2 regions of the Rothia sp. HMSC071B01 genome follow, and region 1 is predicted to be linked to the other one. Evidence: predicted binding sites of a transcription regulator. Region 1 holds the regulator's gene; the other holds the start of a gene.
The links. The regulator HspR, encoded in region 1, represses chaperone genes until heat shock. The targets are predictions, from matches to a motif close to AAGTTGAGTCNNNNNGACTCAACTT.
Positions count from the first base shown of each region.

Region 1 (7,487 bases):
GTTGCAAAGCGTCAGGCAGTAACCAACGTCGACCGCACCATCTCCTCCGTCAAGCGCCACATGGGCACCGACTGGACCACCGAGATTGACGGCAAGAAGTACACCCCGCAGGAAATCTCCGCTCGTATCCTCATGAAGCTGAAGGGTGACGCAGAGGCATTCCTGAACGACAAGGTCACCGACGCCGTCATCACCGTCCCGGCATACTTCAACGACGCTGAGCGTCAGGCAACCAAGGAAGCCGGTGAGATTGCAGGCCTGAACGTCCTGCGTATCGTCAACGAGCCCACCGCCGCAGCACTGGCATACGGCCTGGACAAGGGTAAGGAAGACGAGCTCATCCTGGTCTTCGACCTCGGTGGCGGTACCTTCGACGTCTCCCTGCTGGAAGTCGGCAAGGACGACGACGGCTTCTCCACCATTCAGGTTCGCGCAACCAGCGGTGACAACCGCCTCGGTGGTGACGACTGGGACCACCGCATCGTCGAGTGGCTGCTCGCACAGGTGAAGGCAAACACCGGCGCAGACCTGTCCAAGGACAAGATTGCTCTGCAGCGTCTGCAGGAAGCAGCTGAGCAGGCTAAGAAGGAGCTGTCCAGCGCTTCTAGCACCAACATCTCCCTGCAGTACCTGTCCGTGACCCCCGAGGGCCCCATCCACCTGGATGAGAAGCTGACCCGCGCAAAGTTCGAGGAACTGACCCACGACCTGCTCGAGCGCACCAAGAAGCCCGTGCTCGACGTAATCAAGGAAGCTGGCGTGTCCATCTCCGAGATTTCTGAGGTCATCCTGGTCGGTGGCTCCACCCGTATGCCCGCTGTTGCTGAGCTCGTCAAGGAGCTCACCGGCCGCGAGCCCAACAAGGGTGTGAACCCCGACGAGGTCGTGGCAATGGGTGCAGCACTGCAGGCAGGCGTGCTGAAGGGCGACCGTAAGGACGTTCTGCTGATTGACGTCACCCCCCTCTCCCTCGGTATCGAGACCAAGGGCGGCGTGATGACCAAGCTGATCGAGCGCAACACCGCAATCCCGACCAAGCGTTCCGAGACCTTCACCACCGCAGAGGACAACCAGCCCTCCGTGACCATTCAGGTCTTCCAGGGTGAGCGTGAGTTCACTCGCGACAACAAGAACCTGGGTACCTTCGAGCTGACCGGCATCGCCCCCGCACCCCGTGGCGTGCCCCAGATTGAGGTCACCTTCGACATTGACGCAAACGGCATCGTGCACGTCTCCGCAAAGGACAAGGGCACCGGCGCTGAGCAGTCCATGACCATCACCGGCGGCACCTCCCTCTCCAAGGACGACATCGACCGCATGGTCAAGGACGCAGAAGCACACGCTGAGCAGGACAAGGCACGCCGCGAGGCTGCTGACACCCGCAACGCAGCCGAGTCCGTCGCATACTCCGTCGAGAAGCTCCTGAAGGAGAACGGCGACAAGCTGCCCGAGAACGTCAAGACCGAGGTTCAGGGCGATGTCGACGAGCTGAAGAAGGCACTCGAGGGCGACGACGACGCAGCAGTGAAGTCCGCATTCGAGAAGCTGCAGGCATCCCAGTCCAAGCTGGGCGAGGCACTCTACGCAGCAGCTCAGGCTGAGGCATCCGAGTCCAAGCCCGCCGCTGATGAGGACGTTGTCGACGCCGAGGTTATCGACGAAGACGAGAAGAAGTAATCATGGCTGAGCAGGAAAACACCACCCCCGACCCGCTGGAGGAGGCATTCAACGCCCCCGCAGCGGAAGGCCACCCCGAAGCTGAATCGGTCGAAAGCCCCGAGGAAGCTGCGGAAGCCGTCGAGGCTGAGCTCCAGGACGCCGTAGAAGCAGAATCTGCTGATGCGGCACTCGCCGCAGAGCGCCTGGACTCCCTGCTTCGCCTGCAGGCAGAGTTCACCAACTACAAGAACCGCACCGCCCGCGAAAAGGAGCAGCTGCGACTCTTCGTAATCAGTGACCTGGTCGGCGCACTGCTGCCGGTGTTCGACGACATCGACGCCGCACGCAAGCACGGCGACCTGCAGGACGGCCCCTTCGCCTCCATCGCCGCGAAGCTCGAAGAGCTGCTCGGCAAGCAGGGCGTGGAGCGCTTCGGTGAAGTAGGCGACGCCTTCGACCCGAACATCCACGAAGCTGTACTGCAGCAGCCCACCGACGAGGTGGCCGAGGATCATGTCTCCATGGTTCTGCGTTACGGCTACCGCGTGAACGACCGCGTGGTTCGTACCGCTCAGGTGGCTGTGGCTGTCGCACCGTAAGGTGGTCGGCTCAGCAATGGCTGAATAACTAACGACGGGCGGGTGCTCTCCCTGATGGGGGAGTGCCCGCCCTGTTGTTTGCCGGGGCTGCTTTACCCGGTGTGTTGGTGCGGGTTTTGGCTCGTAGAAGCGGCGGTCAAGAGGCTTGTAGGGGCGCAATTTTTTGGGCTCAGCCCTTTCAAAATTGAGTCAAGTAGACTAAACTTTTATATAGAGCATTAAGACAAGCACGCGGTGCCCCTGCAAGCCGTCCCGTAACCGAGGAGGGCGGCGCATCACCGCAGAAGGAGAAACACAACATGGCAAGTGAAAACTGGCTAACCGACGACTTTTATAAGGCACTGGGTGTCAGCGAAGACGCAAGCGAAAGCGACATCAAGAAGGCGTACCGCAAGCTCTCCCGCAAGTACCACCCGGACCTGAACCCCGGCGACGCCGCAGCAGAGAAGAAGTTCAAGGAAATCTCGGAAGCATACGACGTGCTCTCCGATAAGAAGCAGCGCGAAGAGTACGACCAGATTCGCCGCTACGGTGCCGCAGGCATGGGCGGATTCGGAGGCGGCGGCTTCGGCGGTGGCAGCTACACCGGCTACCCCGGCGCGGACGCATTCGGCGGCTTCAGCAACGGCGGCGCAGGCATCAACATTGACGACCTGCTCGGCGGCCTCTTCGGCGGTAGCGCAGGCGGCTCCCGACGCTCCGCAGGCTTCACCAGCGCCGACTTCGGCGGCATGGGCGGTGGCGGTTTCGGCGGCGCACAGCACGCAGCCCCCGAGGAAAGCACCACCAGCACCCGCATCAGCCTCGCTCAGGCATACACCGGCGCGACCGTGACCGTGTTCCTGCCGGACGGCTCCCACACCGAGGCACGCATCCCCGCAGGCATTAAGGACGGCCAGAAGGTCCGCCTGCGCGGCAAGGGCCTGCGCGGCGGCGACCTGAAGGTCACCGTGCGCGTCTCCGATGACTCCGTGTACTCCCGCGAGGGCAACAACCTGATCCTGCGCGCACCCGTCACCCTCGCCGAGGCCGTCGACGGCGCAGTGATCGAGGTGCCCCTGCCCGACGCATCCACCGTGAAGCTGCGCCTGGCACCCGGCCAGGTCGGCCGCCGACTGCGCGCTAAGGGTCGCGGCTTCAAGGCTAAGGGCGGCGACGGCGACCTGCTGGTCATCCCGGAGATTGTACTGCCCACCGAGCTGAGCGCAGAGGCACAGGAAGCATTCGATAAGTTCGTAAAACTGGCACCGCAGGAGAACCCGCGTAAGGATCTGTTGAAGAAGGCGAAGTAAACCATGGCATCTCGAGAATCATCATCTAAGTCCCGTAGCGGCAAGCCGTTGCACAGTGTGGACCTGCCGGTTTTCGTGATTTCTGTGGCGGCTGAGCTGGCGGGCATGCACCCGCAGACCCTGCGCCAGTACGACCGCATTGGCCTGGTCCAGCCTTCGCGTGCGCCCGGTAAGGCGCGCCGCTATTCGCAGCGTGACGTGAACCGTCTGCAGCAGATTCAGCAGCTCTCGCAGGAGGGCGTCTCCCTGGAGGGTATTCGCCGCATTATTGAGCTGGAGTCCCTCGTGGAGGAGCAGCAGGAGCAGATTGCGGCGCTGCAGCGTCAGGTTGAGGATGCGAAGGTGAAACTGGGCATGGTGGAGCGCGTGTTCGCAGCCGGTACCAGTGGCGATGTGGTGCATATTGCCCGCGGCACCCGCCCGGCGCCTCGTCAGCGTTCTTCGGCGGTGGTGCTCTACCGTCAGCGTCACCAGCCGGCTACGGCGGATGATACGAAGCCGCAGCGCTAAACCGGCTAAACCCGCTACACTGGGATAATCGGTTCGGCTGTTCTAGCTCATTTGCGCTAGTCAGCCACCCATATAGGCTTGTGCGTCTTTGTGTATACGCCGCGAGGGAGGGTAGACCCCCGCCCCGCATGCACTCAGACCCACACACAAGGAGGTGAGGCTCCCCGAATAATCGGGGAGCCTCACCTGCTTTAACGTATGCACTTTGCGCGGTGGCGGGAAATCACCTGGCGGTAACTCTCGCTAACGCTGACCCGCTTACTTACGGCGGTAGGTCAGATCGTGCGCGCGGCGGCCTGCCTCCTGAGCCTTACGCTCAAAGCTGGTGAGGGTACGACCCTCCCAACGCGGAGCCCAACCACCCAGCGGATCCTCCTCGGTCGCACCGGCGCCGGGGTTCACGTTCTCAAAGTCGGGGTGCGCCTCCAGAACCTCACGCATGACCAGGGCGTACTCCTCCCAGTCAGTCGCCAGACGCCAAATGCCGCCGGGCTTGAGCACGCGCGCAACCTTATCAGCGAACGCCGGGGACACCAGGCGGCGCTTGTGGTGGCGGGACTTGTGCCAGGGGTCCGGGAAGAACACCCACAGCTCGTCCACGGAGTTCTCCTCAAGCATGTTGTCGAGCAGTTCGGGCGCGTTCGCCTGAGCCACACGCACGTTCTCCACGCCTGCGTTGCCCATCTTCAGCAGCAGGTCCGCAATACCGGGGGTGTACACCTCAACGGCGAGGAAGTTCGCCTCGGGCACCTCAGCTGCACGGTGCACGATCGCCTCGCCCAGACCGGAACCGATCTCGACGACCTGGTACGCCTCGCGGCCGTAAATCTTGACCGGGTCGAAGGTCGCCTCGGGGGATACGGAGGTGTCGGTGCGCAGGCGCGGAATGTCCAGCACGTGGGTGGGGGAGTAGGTGTCCCACGCCTTCTGGCGGCGCGCGGTGAGGCGGTCGCCGCGGCGGACGAAGGAGTAGGGCTGGCGGAAGAATTCCTCAGGAACCGGCTTCTTGACCTTTTCTTCGGTGGATTCGGGTGCCTGGCTAGGCTGCGTGTTCTCAGTAGACATACCTAAAAGAATAGCGTAGCGCCGCTACACCGTGCGGTTTCGCGGCGCGCAGGGCTGGCGTGACGCTGAACTAGCCGGGCGTGGGGTGGGTGCGGTGTACGTCCGGCGGGCGTAGAAATTTAGCGCGCAGACAAAAGTGCGGCGGGAACGAATACTGTTCCCGCCGCACTTTCGTGAGGTCGTCTGAGTGAGTTAGCGTGTGGGGCTTACTTCTTGGAGCCCAGCAGCGCCAGACCCGCGCCGAGCATCACGATGTTGTTTGCGAGCTGCTGGCCGTCCTGGGTGGGGCGGAAGTACTCGTCGTGCATGTCCGGGTTGCGGAAGTACATGGTCATCAGGTTTGCCGCGAATGCGGTCAGGCCTGCACCCGCCAGGCGGGAGGGGACGAAGGGGGTCAGCAGGGTTGCGCCGAGTGCGGTCTCTGCGCCGGAGATGAGCTTACCGAAGGTTGCTGCGTCCAGCTTGGAGACTGCGGGAACACCGGTTGCCGCCATCTGCTGCAGGAAGGCGTAGGTGCCTTCGTCTGCCTTGAGCTTCTTGACGCCTGCGTCGAGGATGAGTGCGCCGGCGGTGATGCGCAGTGCTGCGTTGGAGAACTTGCCCATGATGTTGTCCTTCTGTTCTGTAGTTGGTTGGTTAGGTTTTTGTTGAACGGTTTCTACTCTAGACCCGGTTTCTCGCCTTGTAAAGTTTTACACGTAAAGTTTCTAAATATTTTTGAAAACCCGGCAGAAGCGTGCAGAGAAGGGGTGCAATCTAAGGGCGATGCGGGGCGTGTTTCGGGTGGAGGTTGAGAGAAGCCGCAGGCTCGCCCCGTCTCAATTGCCCCGTCTCAAAAATCTGGTGATGTTGTATTCCTTGTACTTGTGTGGGTATGAGGGGGTAAAATTTGAAATTATGCATTCTCTGCATAACCCTTTATCGGCGATGCAAGAAATCGGAAGCCCCGCGAAATCGGAGCCCACAAGCCCAAGCGCACCGCGCCGGCTCGGGAAGCGCGGGAACCGCCTCTTGGCGCGCCGTTCAGGATTATGCACGAATACCAACCACCCGGACTCGCCCCCGAGTGAAATTTAGGGCGAATCGACGCAGAAAAGAGGAATACGTGACACAGCAGCCAACGCAGCACAACTCCGTCACTGGCCTAGACTCCGAAGCTGAGCACTCCAAGCTTCAGCGCGGACTAAGCTACCGACACATCCAGCTGATCGCTATTGGCGGCGCCATCGGCACCGGCCTTTTCCTCGGCTCGGCAAAGACCATCGCCCTGACCGGCCCCTCCATCGTCTTTGTCTACGCCATTATCGGTAGTGTCATCTACTTTGTTCTGCGCGCCATGGGCGAGATTCTGCTCTCCAACCCCAAATACAAGTCCTTCACCGACTTCATCACCGACATCCTCGGCCTGCGCGCCGGCTTCTTCGTCGGCTGGTCGTACTGGTTCTTCTGGGTCGTCACAGGTATCGCGGACGTCATTGCCATTACCGGCTACATCAAATACTGGTGGCCGGAAATCCCAGCCTTCATCCCGGCGCTGACCGTTATCGTGGCTCTGCTGCTGCTGAACCTGCCCTCGGTGAAGAACTTCGGTGAAATCGAATTCTGGTTCGCAGTCATTAAAATCGTCGCGATTGTCGCCCTCATTATTGTTGGTGCGCTCATGGTTGCCTTTAGCTTCACCGCGCCCGACGGTACCGTCGCCTCTGTGGCAAATCTCTGGGATCGCCCCGGCCCCTCCGGTAGCGGTATCTTTACCCAGGGCCTGACGGGCTTCCTGGGTGCCTTCCAGATTGCGCTCTTTGCCTTCGTGGGTGCTGAGCTGGTCGGTACCGCCGTGGCGGAAACCGAACACCCCGAACGCACCCTGCCCAAGGCGATTAATGCGGTACCCTTCCGCATTGGCCTCTTCTACGCGCTGCCGCTGCTGACCATCCTCGCCGTCACCCCCTGGGACAAGTTGGATAAGTCCATGAGCCCCTTCGTGGGCATGTTCTCCCTGGCTGGCATTGCTGTTGCCGCCTCCCTGGTGAACTTTGTGGTGCTGACCTCCGCGGCGTCCTCGGCGAACTCCGGTATTTTCTCGACCTCCCGCATGGTCTACGGTTTGGCGCACGACGGTGCCGCACCCTCCGCGCTGGGTAAGCTCACCAAGAACGGTGTGCCCGCTAACGCCCTGTACCTGACCACCGTGATGCTGCTGTTTAGCCTGGTCATGCTGTATGCCGGTAGCGGCATCATGGAGGCGTTCACCGTGGTGACCTCCGTGGCGTCGATGATGGGTATCTTCACCTGGAGCATGATCCTGATTGCGTACCTGGTCTACCGTAAGAAGTTCCCGGAGCGCCACGAGGCGTCCGCGTAC
Region 1 is NZ_KV795081.1:283,488-290,974, reverse strand. It holds gene dnaK (molecular chaperone DnaK) at 1-1,677, shown strand, start outside; gene HMPREF2527_RS09305 (nucleotide exchange factor GrpE) at 1,680-2,258, shown strand; gene HMPREF2527_RS09300 (DnaJ domain-containing protein) at 2,558-3,550, shown strand; gene HMPREF2527_RS09295 (heat shock protein transcriptional repressor HspR) at 3,554-4,060, shown strand; gene trmB (tRNA (guanosine(46)-N7)-methyltransferase TrmB) at 4,319-5,125, opposite strand; gene HMPREF2527_RS09285 (hypothetical protein) at 5,332-5,730, opposite strand; gene HMPREF2527_RS09280 (amino acid permease) at 6,231-7,487, shown strand, end outside.

Region 2 (7,487 bases), on a different contig from region 1:
GCGCGCCAGGTAGCCGAGGTTCGCAGCATCCAGGCGTGTATCCAGGCTTTCGCGACTCTCGTCCTGCCCGCAGTCCAGGCACACAATACGAGAGAGGTCGCCGTGCAGCGCCAGCAGACGGGAGCTTCCAGCACGGGCGTGCAGCCCATCCACGTTCTGCGTAATCACGCCGCTCACGGCACCCAGCTGCTCCAGCTCGGCGAGCGCATAGTGGGCGCGGTTCGGTTCGGCGCGGCGCATGCGGCGCCAACCCACGTAGGAGCGCGCCCAGTAGCGTTGGCGGGCGGCGTCATCGTAGCGGAATTCCTGGTAGGTCATGGGGCGGTGGTCGTGCAGGGAGCCACCGGGTCCGCGGTAATCGGGGATGCCGGATTCGGTGCTCACTCCCGCGCCGGTGAGCACGAGAACCTTACCCGCTTTGAGTAGCTTGGCAATACCCGCGGAGGCGTATTCTTCGTCGTGCGGGGTGGCGTTCTCAGAGACAACGCGCTGAATCGAGCGGATTGCGGCACGGTGCACGGAGGCGATTTCTTCGCGCTGCTCACCGGCGGCGGCGAAGTTCTGGTGGTCAGTCCAGCGGTCCATTCTTCTCCTCAATGCTCTGTGTATTAGTGCGGTTCTAGTGCGTTAAACGGCTGTGGGGTACCCCTTTTGAGGGTACCCCACAGCCTATTTCTTATGGTTTCGAATGTGCAAACTCAGCCACAGGCTAAGTCCGCCCAGCCAACCGGTTGAGCTTAGTTCTCAGCCTTCTGCTCACGCTCGGAGGTCACCGACAGGCCGTCGCTGGCAACGTCCGGGTTCACATCCACGGTCACGGTGTCGCCGTCGTGGATGGCACCGGAGAGGATGCCGCGAGCCAGACGGTCGCCAATCTCGCGCTGAACCAGGCGGCGCAGCGGGCGGGCACCGAATGCCGGGTCGTAGCCGGTCTTGCCCAGCCACTCGAGGGCTGCCTCGGTCACGTTCAGGGTGAGGCGGCGGTCCTCCAGGCGCTTAGCCATGCTCTTGACCTGCAGACCCACAATCTGACCCAGGTTCTCAGCCGACAAGGGCTGGAACATGATGATGTCGTCCAGTCGGTTGAGGAACTCGGGGCGGAATGCCTGGTGCACAACCTCCATAGCCTTCTCGGAACGCTCGTCGAAGGGCAGGTCCTGGTTGACCAGGTACTGCGAACCGAGGTTCGAGGTCAGAATCAGGATGACGTTGCGGAAGTCCACGGTGCGGCCCTGGCCGTCGGTCAGGCGGCCGTCATCGAGCACCTGCAGCAGGATGTCGAAGACCTCGGGGTGTGCCTTCTCAACCTCGTCGAGCAGGACCACCGAGTAGGGGCGACGGCGCACGGCCTCGGTCAGCTGACCGCCCTCTTCGTGGCCGACGTATCCGGGAGGGGCACCGACAAGGCGGGACACGGTGTGCTTCTCGGAGTACTCGCTCATGTCGATACGCACCAGGGCACGCTCGTCATCAAACTGGAACTCGGCCAGTGCCTTAGCCAGCTCGGTCTTACCAACACCGGTCGGGCCCAGGAAGAGGAAGGAACCAATCGGGCGGTTCGGGTCGGAAATACCGGCGCGGGCGCGGCGCACAGCATCAGAGACAGCGACCACTGCGGCTTCCTGTCCGATAAGGCGGGCACCGATGCGCTTCTCCATTTCGAGCAGCTTCTCGGACTCACCCTGCATCATGCGACCTGCGGGAATGCCGGTCCAGGAGGAAATCACCTCGGCGATATCGTCCGCGGTGACCTCTTCGGAGACCATGGATTCGCTCTTGGCGCGGTCCTCGGCGCGCTGTGCTTCTTCCAGCTCAGCTTGCTTTGCGGGAATCTCGCCGTACAGCAGGCGGGATGCCTCGGCGAGGTTACCCTCGCGCTGTGCAACCTCTGCGCGGGAACGTAGCTCGTCGATCTGGGTCTTGATGTCACCCACGCGGTTCAGGCTAGCCTTCTCAGCCTCCCAACGAGCGTTGAGGGCGTCGAGCTCTTCCTTCTTGTCCGCCATATCCTTGCGCAGGGCCTCCAGGCGCTCAACCGATGCGGGATCGGTCTCGTCAGCAAGAGCCAGCTCCTCCATGGTGAGACGGTCCACGGCGCGGCGCAGCTGGTCAATTTCCTCCGGTGCGGAGTCAATTTCCATGCGCAGGCGGGATGCTGCCTCGTCAATCAGGTCAATTGCCTTGTCCGGCAGCTGACGGGAAGGAATGTAACGGTTAGACAGGGTTGCTGCGGCAACCAGCGCGGAGTCAGCGATCTGCACCTTGTGGTGTGCCTCGTAGCGTTCCTTCAGGCCACGCAGAATACCGATGGTGTCATCTACGCTGGGCTCGCCCACGTACACCTGCTGGAAGCGGCGCTCCAGGGCGGGGTCCTTCTCGATGTTCTCGCGGTACTCGTCGAGGGTGGTGGCACCGATCAGGCGCAACTCGCCTCGGGCAAGCATGGGCTTGAGCATGTTGCCCGCGTCCATGGAACCTTCGGATGCGCCAGCACCGACGACGGTGTGAATCTCGTCGATGAAGGTCACAATCTGGCCTTCGGACTTCTTGATTTCTTCGAGGACTGCCTTCAGGCGCTCCTCAAATTCACCGCGGTACTTTGCGCCTGCGACCATGGAGCCCAGGTCCAGGCTGATGAGGGTCTTGCCGCGCAGGGATTCGGGCACGTCGCCAGAAACCATGCGCTGTGCCAGGCCCTCGACCACGGCGGTCTTACCGACGCCGGGCTCACCAATCAGCACGGGATTGTTCTTGGTTCGGCGGGAGAGCACCTGCACGACGCGGCGAATCTCGGAGTCACGGCCGATGACCGGGTCAAGCTTGCCCGCGCGGGCAATGGCGGTCAGGTCGGTGCCGTACTTTTCGAGTGCCTGGAAGGTGCCTTCGGGGTCGGGGGTATCCACGGTGCGGTCTCCTCGGACGTTGGGGATGGTCTGTGCGATGAGCTCTGCGGTAGCGCCGAGCTTGTGCATTGCTTCAGCGGTGCTATCGGTTCCGCTGGCGATGCCCAGCAGAATCATTTCGGTGGAGACGTAGGTGTCTCCGAAGCCCTGGGCGCGGGTCTGTGCGGCCTGCAGAGCGGAAAGTGCGGAACGGCTGAAGGAGGCGTTCTGCACGGAGGAGCCAGATGCCTTGGGCAGCTTCTTGATTTCGGCGGATGCCGCCTCGGAGATAGCGTCTACATCCAGGCCTGCAGCCTTGAGAACTGCTACGGCGACGCCTTCGCGCTGGTCCATGAGGGCCTTGAGGATGTGCGCGGTTTCAATAGTGGGGTTACCGGCGGTTTGAGCGTTAGTATTTGCCGCCGAGATGACTTCTTGACTCTTGGTGGTGAACTTGTTGTCCATAATGTTCCTTTCGTGTTTCGAGGGCTTATCCTATGCGCCCCTGCATTACATAACTTGAGTCTACTCCGCTCAACTATGTTTCGCAACCCTCTTGCAAAAAATTTTTTCGTATTTTTCACCCCGCCCCATACCCCTGACCCCCAAGCAAAAGCCCCCACCAAAACTCTCTGTCAAAGCCCCCACCAAAACCCCCAGTCGAAGCCGCATTGCTATACTGACCGGATTGGGCGCTTATAGGTTCCCATAACAGCTAAAGATTGGGGACCCCACATGAAAATACTGGTTCTCGGCGCAACCGGCCGCACCGGCCGCCTCTTCATCCACAAAGCCCTCGAGGAGGGGCACTCGGTCACCGCCTACGTACGCAATCCCGATAAGGCGCTAACACTTTTGGGAACCCACCCGAACCTCACGATTACTCCCGGCGACCTCAACGATACCGAGCGGCTCACCGCAGCCTCCGCAGGGCAGGACGTCATGGTCAGCATCCTGGGCCAGAAAACCACGGTACGAGAGTTTCTCTCCTCCACGTTCATGCAGGAGCGCCTGCCCCTCATCATGGAGGCGGTCACGGGCGCAGGCGTGAAGCATTGCGTTCTGATGAGCGCCTACGGTGTGGGCGATACGGTACGGACCGCGTCCCTGCCCATGCGCCTGGTATGCAAGGCCATCATGCGCGGCATTTTCACCGACAAGGTTAAGGCGGACGCCCTGGTTGCCGAGTATCAGCCGTATATTTCGCGTGCTCATCCGGGCAGACTAACCGATAAGCCCGGTAAGGGCGGAGTGAAGGTGTTTGATATGGCGAGCGTCGAGCGAACTCCGGGTATCCCCACGATTGCCCGTGAAGACGTCGCCGATGCGCTACTCACTATCGCCAAGAACCCCCAGAATGCGGGCACAGATTTTCTGGTGACGACTGGGGACGCTGTCCTACGCTCGCCTCAGAAATAAACCGGTAGGCTTAATGACATGACGACTACGAACACCTTCCCCGCCGCCATTCTTTTCGACCACGACGGAACCCTCGTGGACACCGAACCCGTATGGGCTGCCGCAAAGGTTGCTCTCGCTGCAGAATTTGGCGGCACCTGGACTGAGCAGGACACCCTCGACTGCCTGGGCCTGTCAATGAAGTTCACCTTGGATCGCCTACGCGAGCGCGGCGTGAACCTGCCGGACGAGGAGATTAACGACCTACTGGTGGCGAAGGTGCACGAAACCCTGGCGCAGCAGCCGGTCGAGTTTCTGCCCGGCATTGAGCGTTTCCTCTCGGAGGTGCGTGAGGCGCAGATTCCGGCGGCAGTCGTCACGAATGCAACCACCTCCGTGGCGCGCCGCACCGCAAACGCGGCACCCGAGGGCACGTTCTCGGTCATTATCGGTAACGATGAGACCACTCACCCCAAGCCGGACCCGCAGCCCTATCTTTTGGCAGCGGAGCGCCTGGGTGTTGATCCGACTCAGTGCGTGGCGATTGAGGACTCCCCCTCGGGCGTGCGCAGTGCGACCGCGGCGGGTATGCGCGTGATTGTTGTGCCGGGCGAGCTGGAGGTTCCGGCGGAGCTGGGCACCGTGCGCCTCAAGCATGAGGAGCTGACCCTGGAGGCGGTTCGCGCGCTGGCGTAGCCGCTTGGTTCACACACTGGAAGCCCGGCAGAGAAAGCTCTGCACGAAAACTGAATACGCTTCACCCTAAAGGGCGGGATGCATGATACGAGATACCGCGCATCCCGCCCTTATGCATGCTTGGGCGGTGAGCCGTGTGGGTTTAAGCAGGAGCTTTTGAGTGAGGACTTGAGGGCGACACAACAGGCGGATGACAATTTATTACGAAATACTCAGAATAAGCTTGACAGCAGTTCCTTAAAATGATTTACTAATCAATAACGACTTCGGTGGGAATACAAACCTCACCGGACCACAAGCATCACAGCATCATGAAGGAGACCATCATGGCATTCGCAAACTACACCGCACCCGGCCTGACCATCGAAGAAGGCAAGGGCATTTCCGAGGTTCTCCAGGCACGTCTGCACGACCTGAACGACCTGCACCTGCTGCTGAAGCACGCTCACTGGAACGTGACCGGCCCCGGCTTCATCGCCGTTCACGAAATGATTGACCCCCAGGTCGACACCGTCCGCGAATTCGTCGACGCCATCGCAGAGCGTATGGCAACCCTGGGCGCAGCCCCCAACGGTCTGGCTGGCGCACTGGTCGCACAGCGCACCGTCGAGGACTACGCGGTTGGCCGCGCACCCGTCCCCGCTCACCTGCGCGCCCTGAACGACGTCTACACCCGCGTGATTGAGGCTCACCGCAACGCGATTGCATTCGCTGGCGAGTCCGACCCCGTCACCGAGGATCTGCTGATCGGTCAGACCGCTGAGCTGGAGAAGTTCCAGTGGTTCATCCGCTCATTCCTGGAAAACGGCGAAGGCAACATCTAAGCTGCAACCATCTAAGTTGTAGCGTCTAAACTGCAGCCTACTTATGGCGGCAAGTCATATAGGTGCCAGCTTTTAGAGTCACGAAACCGGGCGGGTGCGCTCTCCTTATGGAGGGTGCACCCGCCCGGTTTTTCGCATGAAATATACACCGAGTTCACCCATCGTTCCTCGTCCACGCAGTACAGCAAAGTACGTTGAGGCGAACAATAACATCGGGTTAGGCCGTCCTAGATTTTCTGTTCGGAGTGCTCTACAGTTGTTCACTGATCAACTCAGAACACACAGATTGAACGCATGATTGTGCGCCCGGGAAATACCCGGCGCGACCCGCATCCGGTGGAAAGAGAGATATGAGCACGCACGCCCCGAACGAGCACGGCGAAGACACGTACGGCGAGCAGACCGAGAAGCTTCAAGCTGACGCGGCCGAGGCCGAAAGGACCGCAGCTGAGGCAACCGAGCACAAGCCGACCCGCCACAGTGCGGTTACTTCCCCCTCCCCCGCGCAGATTAAGCGTTGGCGCCGCTACCTGGCTGATGAAGAGTCGGAGGCGCGCATCTACCGCTACCTGGCTCGCCGTGCCGAGGGCACCGACCGCGAAATCCTTCTGCAGGTTGCTGAGGCGGAGAAGCGTCACCAGCAGCATTGGCGTGACATGCTCGGTGAGCACGCGAATGTGCACGTGCGCCCGTCCATGCAATCTCTGGTGTTGCAGTTCTTGGCGAAGAACTTCGGTTCGGTGTTTATTCTGGCGATGGCTCAGCGCGCCGAGTCCCGCTCCCCCTACACTGAGGATCCAGACGCTACCGAGGAAATGGCGGCTGACGAGGCAATTCACGAGGAAATTATTCGCGCCCTGGCGACTAATGGTCGCGAGAAGCTTTCGGGTAATTTCCGTGCGGCGGTCTTTGGCGCTAATGACGGTTTGGTCTCGAATCTGGCGCTGATTATGGGTATTACCGCATCGGGCGCGTCCAGCTCGATGGTTCTGCTCTCGGGTATTGCGGGCCTGCTGGCTGGTGCGCTGTCGATGGCGGCGGGTGAGTTCGTGTCGGTGCGTTCTCAGCGTGAGCTGCTGGATGCATCCCAGCCGACCCAGGTGACCCTGCGTGTGGCGGGTGATTTGGATTTGGACTCGAACGAGCTGGAGCTCATTTACCGCGCCCGCGGCATGGAGCCGGACGCGGCGCATCACCGTGCGATGGAGCGCTTCGGCTACCTGGATTGTGACTGCGATCCGTCGCTGTCTCACCGCGAGGATGAGGATCGTGAGGAGAACGTAGCTTTGGGTACCGATATTGGTGCCGCCGCTGCTTCGTTTGCGTTCTTCGCTTCGGGTGCGTTGGTTCCGATTCTGCCCTATATCTTTGGCTTGTCGGGTGTGTTCGCGATGGTGCTGTCTCTGCTATTTGTGGGTGCGGCGCTGGGCTTCACCGGCGGCGTGGTGGGTCTGCTTTCGGGCGCTTCCCCGCTCAGGCGCGGTGTTCGCCAGATTCTAATTGGCTTTGGTGCGGCGTTCGTGACCTATCTGCTGGGTCTGGCGTTCGGCACGACGGTCGGCTAATTCCAATTCCTAAATACGCTTTAGACAAGTCTATATAGCCATTACGGAATGCACTTCACTCTCCCATGAGTACTGCATCCTGGGCATAGAAAACCCCGGCGGGTGAATCATCCGCCGGGGGT
Region 2 is NZ_KV795073.1:316,512-323,998, forward strand. It holds gene HMPREF2527_RS06240 (Sir2 family NAD-dependent protein deacetylase) at 1-585, opposite strand, end outside; gene clpB (ATP-dependent chaperone ClpB) at 738-3,347, opposite strand; gene HMPREF2527_RS06250 (NAD(P)-dependent oxidoreductase) at 3,618-4,301, shown strand; gene HMPREF2527_RS06255 (HAD family hydrolase) at 4,320-4,976, shown strand; gene HMPREF2527_RS06260 (Dps family protein) at 5,303-5,800, shown strand; gene HMPREF2527_RS06265 (VIT1/CCC1 transporter family protein) at 6,151-7,365, shown strand.
Region 2: the regulator HspR is predicted to act here: its motif matches at 3,399-3,423, upstream of clpB (ATP-dependent chaperone ClpB).